DNA from 3 places in the Pseudoalteromonas sp. UBA2102 genome. Region 1 is predicted to be linked to each of the others. Evidence: predicted binding sites of a transcription regulator. Region 1 holds the regulator's gene; each other region holds the start of a gene.
What was found. The regulator ArgR, encoded in region 1, controls arginine synthesis, uptake and breakdown. The targets are predictions, from matches to a motif close to ANTGAATANNTATTCANT.

Region 1 (3,290 bases):
ATTATGCAAGTGCTTGCTGATGCCACCAACGTGATTGCTGAGGGCGAAGTATTGCAACTTATGAATTGCAACGACCCTAATACCACCGAAGCAAGTTACATGCAGGTTATTTACTCTAAAACGGCTAAATTATTTGAAGCCGCTACAGGGCTTGCAGCTATTATTACCGAGCAAGATAACAGTGTGTTAGATGCGCTTAATTTATATGGTATGCATTTAGGTACTGCTTTTCAGTTAGTTGATGACGTGCTTGATTACAACGCAGACGCTGACCAATTAGGTAAAAATATTGGTGATGATTTAGCAGAAGGTAAGCCAACCTTACCGCTAATATATGCGATGAAGCACGGCAGTGATCAGCAAAGAGCCCTTATTCGCGATGCCATTGAGCATTGCAATGGTATGGATAACCTTGAGGCTATTTTAACGGCACTTAAACAAACCAACGCACTTGAATTTACAATGCAAAAGGCACAGCAAGAAGCAGACAAGGCCATTGCCTGTTTAGACTTTTTAGCAGAGTCGCAGTACAAGCAAGCGTTAATCAGCTTAGCGCGTATAGCTGTAGAGCGAGATCACTAACTTTGCAGCTTCCCTTAATTAGTATTTAAGGGCCATAATTTTCGAGCAATAAAAAAGCCTGCATAAGCAGGCTTTTTTGTGCATAACTTGGCTATTACGCCATGAAATCAACACCTTCTTTGATGTCTTTTTTCAGAGTTTCAAGCATGTCGTTTTTAGCTTTTTCTTCAAATGCGCTTAGCTCGCCGTAAGAAAGGATTTCTTCTACGCCGTTTGTGCCTAAACGTACTGGGTGAGCAAAGTACTCTGCATCGCCATTTTCAACAGCAACGTATGCGTAATCTACTACGTCTTCACCTTGTAGGCCTTTAACTAAAGACATACAAAAACGTGCTGCAGCAGCACCCATAGATAATGTAGCTGAACCACCGCCCGCTTTAGCATTTACTACTTCAGTACCTGCATTTTGGATACGTGGAGTAAGTGTAGCTACTTCTTCTTCAGTGAAGCTTACGCCTTCAACTTGAGAAAGTAGAGGTAGAATGGTTGTGCCTGAGTGGCCACCAATTACTGGTACTTTAACGGTTGCTACGTCTACGCCTTTAAGCTCAGCAACAAATGCTTCTGAACGAATTACGTCAAGCGTAGTGATACCAAATACGCGCTTAGCGTCGTAAGTACCTGCTTTTTTGAATACTTCAGCAACAATTGGTACAGTGCCGTTTACTGGGTTAGTGATAACACCCACTAACGCTTTAGGACAGCTAGCTACAATGCCTTCTGCTAATGTTTTGATGATACCTGCGTTTACGTTAAATAAATCCGCACGATCCATACCTGGTTTACGTGGCATACCCGCTGGGATAAGTACGATATCACACCCTTCAAGCGCTTTATTTAAATCGTCTGCGCCAAAACCTGCTACTTTAACATCTGTAGGGATGTGAGATAGGTCAACCGCAACACCTGGTACAACTGGTGCAACATCGTAAAGTGATAATTCAGAACCAGCTGGTAAGCCTGTTTTTAATAATAAAGACAACGCTTGACCGATACCGCCTGCAGCACCTAATACAGCAACTTTCATTGGAATTCTCCGTAATTTGAGGTAGGAAATATTTGTGGCCCTTAAGATAATGAAATTAGCGACTAAAAACAAATTTATCCTGCTTATTTCAGGTATATTTTCGACCATAGTTGTAAACTTTGTTGGTTTATCGCAGCAAACTGGCAAGTTAACTAAACAACAGCTGCATAATTATTCATTTTTGTGTAGAATTTGCATTATAAATAACAAAAATGAATAAAGACTATGCAACCACAAGACAAACAAGAAGCGCTGGTAAAAGCGTTTAAAGCACTTTTAAAAGAAGAGAACTTTGGCTCGCAAGGCGAAATAGTCGAAGCATTAAAAGAGCAAGGCTTTGACAATATAAGCCAAAGTAAGGTGTCGCGCATGCTTAGTAAGTTTGGCGCTGTGCGTACCCGTAATGCTAAACAAGAAATGGTTTATTGCCTACCCGCAGAAATGGGCGTACCGACTGCTAAAAGCCCACTACGTCAGCTTGTTATTGATATTATGCATAACGAAATGATGATTATTATAACCACCAGCCCAGGCGCTGCGCAGTTAATTGCCCGCTTATTAGACTCACTAGGCAAAGCTGATGGTGTATTGGGCACAATTGCCGGAGATGACACTATTTTTATTGCGCCAGCAAAAATATCTGAAATAGACATTACACTAGAGCGCGTACGTATTTTATTTGATACGGTTTAAAGCTGTTTTAAAAAACTAACTGACGGCGCAAAAAACGCTGAGCCCATATCGGCTTGAGTAAAATCAAGCCAGTGGTCGTAACACTCCCCTTTTCCTATGCGGCTGTTAAGTACCTTTTCAAACGCACTCCCCGATGCTGAGCATGTAATACTTAGCATGCCTTGCTCGTAAACATCGCCATACGGCATGCTTTGGTTAAGCAGTATTGCTTGGCCGCTCTCATCTTTTAGCTCACTTCTAGTCGCGTGGCTAGTATCTACCTTTGGCTCAATTAAGGTGTTATCTAAACGTGTGCGCCCCATAATGTGTTCTTGCTCGCTTAGTGATAAATGCTGCCATACGCTCAGGTCATGCTTATAACGCTGTACATGAATATAGCTGCCTTGGTGTTCAAAGCTGTCGGGGTTATTAACCAGTGCCGTGATTCGTTTTTGGCGTCCATGTGGGGTGTCGCCTGCATAAATAAAGCCGTTAAAGTCTCGCCCATCTAAAAACCTAAAATTGCGAATTTGTTCAACCAGCTCTACATCGGGCGAAAACAACTTTAATATTTGCAATGCAAAAAGGTGATTAACATCTTCTCGGTCTGAGCGAATTTGTATGAATAAATCACATGGCTGTACGCGCATAACAAAATCACTGTGATTTATATTAGGAAAGCTTTGCAGCTCGCTTGGGATATATTCAGGTAGTATATGCGGCCAATATTGCGCGCCTATAGCCACCATGCAAGAGAGCATGGCTTCGGAGAACTGATCACTAAACTCTTCTTCAATTGCGCTTACGCGCTTAAGCTTTGCGCGCAATGACTCGTCTTGACCATCAAATACATTAAAAAATAAATGCAAACCGTGTAAGTTTGCTTCAGCACAAATCCCAGATTGCGCTTGCGCCATTGTTATTCCTTAGCTTTATAAAACACAGCGAATAACACATTTGTTATGATTCGAAAAAATTCACCGTGTGAGGTTTTATTTTTATTATAACC
Region 2 (3,290 bases), on a different contig from region 1:
TTACAATAGAAAATATACAGGTATTCGTATCTCTTAATACTGCGTTATAAGACACAGCCCAACTGTGCGCTAACATAGTGTATTTAATATCTGTATTGGCGAGCGCGTTTCTCACTTTATCTACAGAGCGCCCTGCAAGTTGGTTGTTTTCGTCAATGTATTGAAAGTCGGGGAATACTTCGGTCACTATTGTAATTTCAGCTGCATTAAGCCTTATGCATGCAAAACACAACAAAAATAAGTACAGCTTCATTTAGCTTCGCCTCAAAACTAAAACAGATATACACCAACTATAGCCGAGGGTAACCGAACCGCTAGTTTTTAACCTAGCCCTATACGCTGATAGGACTAGATTTTTTAAAGACTAACTTGCTATTTATTCATTGCACTAATTAAGAACGCTGAAATTTTAGCGCCTTCACGTAATGTTGTTTCTGAACTTGCTTGGCCTACTAATGAGCTGTCGGTAAATGGCGCTATTTCCATCATGTCGGCGCCAGTAATTGGAAACTCATCGGCAATAGCTTGTAAAATATCCAGTGCATGTTGCGGGGTTAAGCCGTTATCTTCTGGTGTGCCCGTTGCTGAGGCAAATTCGGCATCGAGTGCATCTATGTCAAAGCTTACATATACTTCATCTACGTTATCGGCTTTAAGCTGCGCAATGGTTTCATCTGCAACCGCTTTTGCACCACGTTCTATAATTTCATTAGCCCAATGTTGTTTTACACCAAAGGTGCTTTCCCAGTGCGATTTAGGTTTACCGCTTGAGCGAATACCAAACTGGATTAAATGATGCGGTGCAGGTAAAAACTCTAATATATGCGTACACCAGGAGCCAAAACATAAATCGATGCCTAAGCGCTCTACTAATAAATCGGTATGCGCATCAAAATGAATAATAGCGGTACGTTTGCCTTGCTCGCGCTTAGCTTTTAAATACGCTTTAGTTAGCGGGTAGCTAATTGAGTGATCGCCCCCAATACCAAATATGCCTTTATCTTTAAATGTGGCGTAAAAGCTGTCACACACATCTTCGGTAATAGAAAGCGGGCTTACGTAGTAATCATCGTTTTTATCGCCGTATAGGGCTTTTTGGCAGTTTGAAATTGTGGCGTCGTTTAAGTATTTATCATGTAATAAATGCGGTATAACACGCACATCACCTAAGTCGAAAGAGCGGCACTGGGTTTGCTGATCAATCAAGGCTGAGCGTAAGAATAATGGCCCCCAGTTTGCCCCACGTAAAATACCGCCGCCACAATCTGAGCTAATACCTAACATAACTGCTTTGTGAGGAGATTCGGGTAATTGTGTTAAAGAATCACGCCACAAAACATCAACATTTTCGCTTTGCCCATACAATTTATTACGTAATGCCGCTTTACGCTCTTTCGCGGTATTAACTGTAAATACACCATCGCCAGGTGCACATAAACAGTGCTCTACTTTACGTTTAAACGCGTCAAATTGTGTGCTCATAATAAATCCTATACTTGTGTGTTTTATTCATGTGGTTTTGATTAGTTATGCAAAAACTAAAATTATCGGCCTATTTGCAAATAACGCGTAATGCGCTCACTTATTGCTCAAGCGTTATTTACACGCTTATTTAAAAGCCGTTAAAATAAAGCCGAAATCAAACCGTAACTATTTGTTATTAAATAACTAAAAACGCTTCAAACCACGTATTGATAAATTTAAATTATCACCATAATCAATACATATAGACTCTCAATAAACAAGTCAACCACCCGCCTTTTAACGAACTTTAAGGCTTTGATTTAATATTCAATGTGAATGAATAAAGCCATCATTTATAAGTATTTTTCAACATCGGACATACGTCCTGTACTTAGTTTACATTTGCCGTAATGATGCTAGATTGACAACAAATTTTTATAAAAAGGCTTAGTTATGGAAAAGGTATTTCACTTAGGATTATGTATTGACGATTTAAAAGGGGCTGAACTTGCTATTGTCCCTGGTGACCCAGATCGTGCTGCACGCATTTCTCAATTCCTAGACAACCCAACCTGCCTTGCTCAAACACGTGAGTTTCATGTTTATTTAGGCCAGTTAAATGGTCACTCTGTGGTGATTTGTTCAACCGGTATTGGCGGCCCTTCAACCTCTATTGCTGTAGAGGAGCTGGCACAGCTTGGCGTACGTACTTTCTTACGCATTGGTACTACTGGGGCAATTCAGCCACATATTAATGAAGGTGATATTTTAGTAAGCCAAGCGTCTGTGCGTTTAGATGGCGCAAGCCAACACTTTGCACCACTTAGCTACCCTGCGGTATCTGACTTTTTTGCCACTCAAGCTATGGTGCAAGCGTGTAAAAACCTAGATATCGACTTCCACATTGGTATTACTGCCTCAAGCGATACATTCTACCCAGGGCAAGAGCGTTACGATACGCACTCGGGTTATGTACCTAAGTCATTACAAGGTAGCTGTGAAGAGTGGCAAAACCTAGGCGTGATGAACTACGAAATGGAGTCTGCTACCTTATTTACCATGTGTGCAGCGCTAGGCCTTAAAGCGGCGTGTGTTGCCGGTGTATTGGTTAACCGAACTCGCCAAGAAATTCCAAATGTTGATCACGGTGAAATTGAGAAAAAATCAGTGTCTGTGGTATTAGAAGCTGCAAAAGTACTATTAGGCTAATGCCTTTTTAGCGCTTTAATAAAACGCATAAAGCACAGCAATTGCTGTGCTTTATTGTTTTTAGCTTACCCTGAACTCTGGTTACCTTAGCTTTGCGCTAATCACTTCTATTTCTGGCAAATTGCTAAAGCTTGCAAGTACCGCACGTGCTACTCCCCCTTGGTTTTCATGACCTTGGGTTTCTAACAGTGTAATTGCTTTAATCGTTTTATCGTTAAAGCTAAGACCCGCTAAAAACAATTGACTAAGCGCACTTTGAAGTGGCGAAAGGCTTGGGCTGTAAGCCGCGTTTTCTGCGTAACTGCCGTAAAAGTCACCATTATTAAAGGTGCTTATTTTAACTGCGCTAAAGTTGTTACTATAAGGTACGTAGGCCATTAGCGCCATGGCTGCTAGTTTTTCATCAAGGGCTGTATCTGCAAATGTGTGTTGCTGCTGTTTTGGGTTAAACAGGCTAAAATCGTTGCCTAAATCAGTGGGGCCAAATGAATGCGGTAATAAATCAGCTAATTTAAAGTGCTGATCTGGTAGTAAAATATCAAACTCTTTTGCATCAGCCATTTCGTTCATAAACTGCCTGCAATAGCCACATGGGGCATCGCTAATTGCTATTTTTA
Region 3 (3,290 bases), on a different contig from region 1:
TAGCAGCAGGAATTGGTAATTGGGTTTCGCTAAAGTTACGGTCAGATAAAATAAGCATTACACAGCCGGCTGCTGCTTTTTCTTGTGCAGCGTCGCAAATACGTGCAACCGCTTTTTCTAAACCTTCCTCTGCTGTGTATGTAATATCAATTTTACAGTAGCTGTAATGCTCGTCATCGGCATTAAGTAGCTGCTGCATGTCAGCATACATTAAAATTGGCGTATCAAACTGTAGGCGCTTAGCGTGGCCTGTAGTTTCATTAAATACGTTTTGCTCACTACCAATACACGTTGCCAGTGACATTACGTGGTTTTCACGCAACGGGTCGATTGGCGGGTTAGTCACTTGTGCAAACTTTTGGCGGAAGTAATCGTACAATGAACGATGCCCTTCGCTAAGTACTGCAAATGGCGTGTCATCACCCATAGAACCTGTTGCTTCTTGGCCATTTTCACCCATTACACGAATAACACTATCGAGCTCTTCGTTAGTGTAACCAAACATTTTTTGGTATTTAACAAGTGTTTCGTCATCAAATGAGCGATTACCCGCATCTTGCTCGGTAAGCTCTTCAAACGGGGTTAAACGTTTAACGTTTTCTTCAAGCCATGACTTATAAGGATGACGCGATTTTAAATCTTGGTCGATTTCGTCTGAGTGCCAAATTTTGCCTAATTTAGTATCAATTACTAACAGCTCACCTGGTCCTACACGGCCTTTTTCAACCACTTCATCTGCAGTGTAATCCCAAATCCCTACCTCAGAGGCAAGTGTAATAAAGCCATCTTGGGTAATAACATAGCGCGCTGGACGCAGGCCATTTCTGTCAAGGTTACAGGCTGCAAAACGCCCATCAGACATAACAATACCCGCAGGGCCATCCCACGGCTCCATGTGCATAGAGTTAAAGTCGTAAAATGCGCGTAAGTCATCATCCATAGCACGGTTTTTCTGCCATGCAGGTGGCACAAGCATACGCATAGCACGGAATAAATCCATGCCACCCGCTAAAAACAGCTCCAGCATGTTATCTAAGCTTGAAGAGTCAGAGCCGGTTTCGTTTACAAATGGCGCTGCACTTTGTAAATCAGGAATAAGTGGCGATGAAAACTTATACGAACGTGCACGAGCCCATTGGCGGTTACCTTCAATGGTATTAATTTCACCATTATGCGCTAAATACCTAAATGGTTGTGCTAAAGGCCAACGCGGCTGAGTATTAGTAGAAAAACGCTGATGGAATACACAAATAGCGCTGGTCATACGAATATCAGCTAAGTCTAAATAAAAGTTAGGCAAATCTGCAGGCATCATAAGGCCTTTATAGATAGTCACTAACCCCGATAAACTCGCAATATAAAACGACTCATCCTCTGCTAAACGCTTTTCTGCACGGCGACGTGCTACATATAAACGTCGCTCTAAATCTTTAGAGCGCCATCCTTCAGGCGCACTAACAAAAATTTGCTCAAAACCAGGTAATTGCTGTGTAGCAATTGGCCCTAGCATTGAAGGATCAGTAGGCACTTCACGCCAACCGAGTATTTTAAGTGTTTCTTGTTCTAATTCTTCACATAAAACCTGTTTTGCAGCTTGTGCTAAAACGGGATCTGAATTTAAGAAAACCATGCCTACGGCGTAATTTTTACCTAAGTGCCAATTATGCTCACTCGCAATAGCACGGAAAAAACTGTCAGGTTTTTGTAATAATAAACCACAGCCGTCACCTGTTTTACCATCGGCAGAAATACCACCGCGGTGCTGCATGCGATCAAGTCCAGTAATAGCTGTACGAATAAGCCGATGACTAGCTTGACCATTTACTTGGGCTATTAAGCCAAAGCCACAATTATCTTTTTCTAATGTTGAGTCGTATAACATAGACCCCTCCCTTGCTGCACTGTTAACGTGAATGAACTGCTCGACGATTTGCTAACAGACGCACAAAACTAGCCTCTATAGTAAATAGAGTCAATATTATTTTGAATACATATTCACATTCTTGAATATTTCTCACTTCAAGGCAAGATTTCTTTTTCACCCATAAGTTTTAACATTTAGCGCTTATTTGCGCGTTATTTTTTCATGACACTGGTGTCAATTTTAACATTTTGTAAAAACAAAGGCGTTAAAGCAATACCCTTTACGTAAACGTAAAGCATCAAAGCAATGAATAAATATTCACTAATTTCCCACAGGTTCAGTTAACATTTAGATAGTTTAATGCGTTTTAAATAAATTAGAGGTTTAGGATCACGCTTTTTTAGCGTTCATTAGTATAGTTATTAATTGTGGTATCGTTTTTAGTGCAGATGTAGTGAATTTTTATTTAATGCCAATTCGCTTGATTGAGCGAACTATTGTAAAGCTGGAAAAACGTGTTGATAGCTGGGCAAAAAACTCGCTATTTAGTTGTTCTAAAAAAGAATTACTTAACGCAGATAGCGACACGTTTAGCCCCGCAAAATGATTACGTCTTATTGCGCATTGATATAAAACTCATATTTTAATTAAAATTCGCGCTTATATTAAGTAGCTTTGTTGCTTACTTATCCTGACTAGGTGCACCTAAACAAGGAGCAAGGGCTGAGTTTGCTAACTATTGAGCACAAATTAATAGTTATAATCACCCACTGATGGGCTGACCAAGAGATTAAGACGTAATAAAGTTATATATAGGCACAAAAAAGCCACGTAAAACGTGGCTTTAATAATCTAGCAAAGTAGCAATTACTCTGCGTCAGCTTCTTTATACTTAGCTGCAGTTTCAGTGATCAGTGGCTGTAATTCACCACGTTGAAACATTTCAATGATAATGTCACAACCACCTACTAATTCGCCCTCAACCCAAAGCTGTGGGAAAGTAGGCCAATTTGCGTATGCTGGTAACTCAGCGCGAATATCTGGATTAAGTAAAATATCAACATAGGCAAATGGTTCGCCACATGACATTAGAGCTTGTGACGCTTGTGAAGAAAAACCACAATTTGGTAATTTAGGCGACCCTTTCATGTAAAGGATAATTGGGTTTTCTGAAATCTGCTGTTTAATTTTATCAATGGTTTCCATCTACAACCTCAAAATGACGATAGCTTGATATACCTAGGGCTTGAAAATAAATCATTGTGGCCACAGATATATAACTTAAAATGGGCAAATAAAGCCGCAATTGAAATAGTCTTTAGCAATAGCATTGCTGTTTGCTTAAACTTGAGTAAAATACTCAACAATTATAGTAACACTATATTTTCGTTTGGTATAGGTAAGTGCTCTGTTCTATCAGGCATTA

Region 2: B2R65_RS03845 (arginase family protein) is a predicted target of ArgR. The motif match lies at 1,519-1,536, and genes of this name have one in related genera.
Region 3: gltB (glutamate synthase large subunit) is a predicted target of ArgR. The motif match lies at 1,983-2,000, and genes of this name have one in related genera.

The regions. Positions count from the first base shown of each region.
Region 1 is NZ_DCYU01000117.1:5,513-8,802, reverse strand. Features, by position in the region: gene ispB (octaprenyl diphosphate synthase) at 1-582, shown strand, start outside; gene mdh (malate dehydrogenase) at 677-1,609, opposite strand; gene argR (transcriptional regulator ArgR) at 1,835-2,302, shown strand; gene B2R65_RS15785 (Dyp-type peroxidase) at 2,299-3,198, opposite strand; gene B2R65_RS15780 (ABC transporter ATP-binding protein) at 3,242-3,290, opposite strand, start outside.
Region 2 is NZ_DCYU01000033.1:11,946-15,235, reverse strand. Features, by position in the region: gene B2R65_RS03850 (substrate-binding periplasmic protein) at 1-253, opposite strand, end outside; gene B2R65_RS03845 (arginase family protein) at 373-1,482, opposite strand; gene udp (uridine phosphorylase) at 1,918-2,673, shown strand; gene cdd (cytidine deaminase) at 2,755-3,290, opposite strand, start outside.
Region 3 is NZ_DCYU01000153.1:15,765-19,054, reverse strand. Features, by position in the region: gene gltB (glutamate synthase large subunit) at 1-1,882, opposite strand, end outside; gene B2R65_RS19475 (hypothetical protein) at 2,319-2,471, shown strand; gene B2R65_RS19470 (Grx4 family monothiol glutaredoxin) at 2,732-3,070, opposite strand.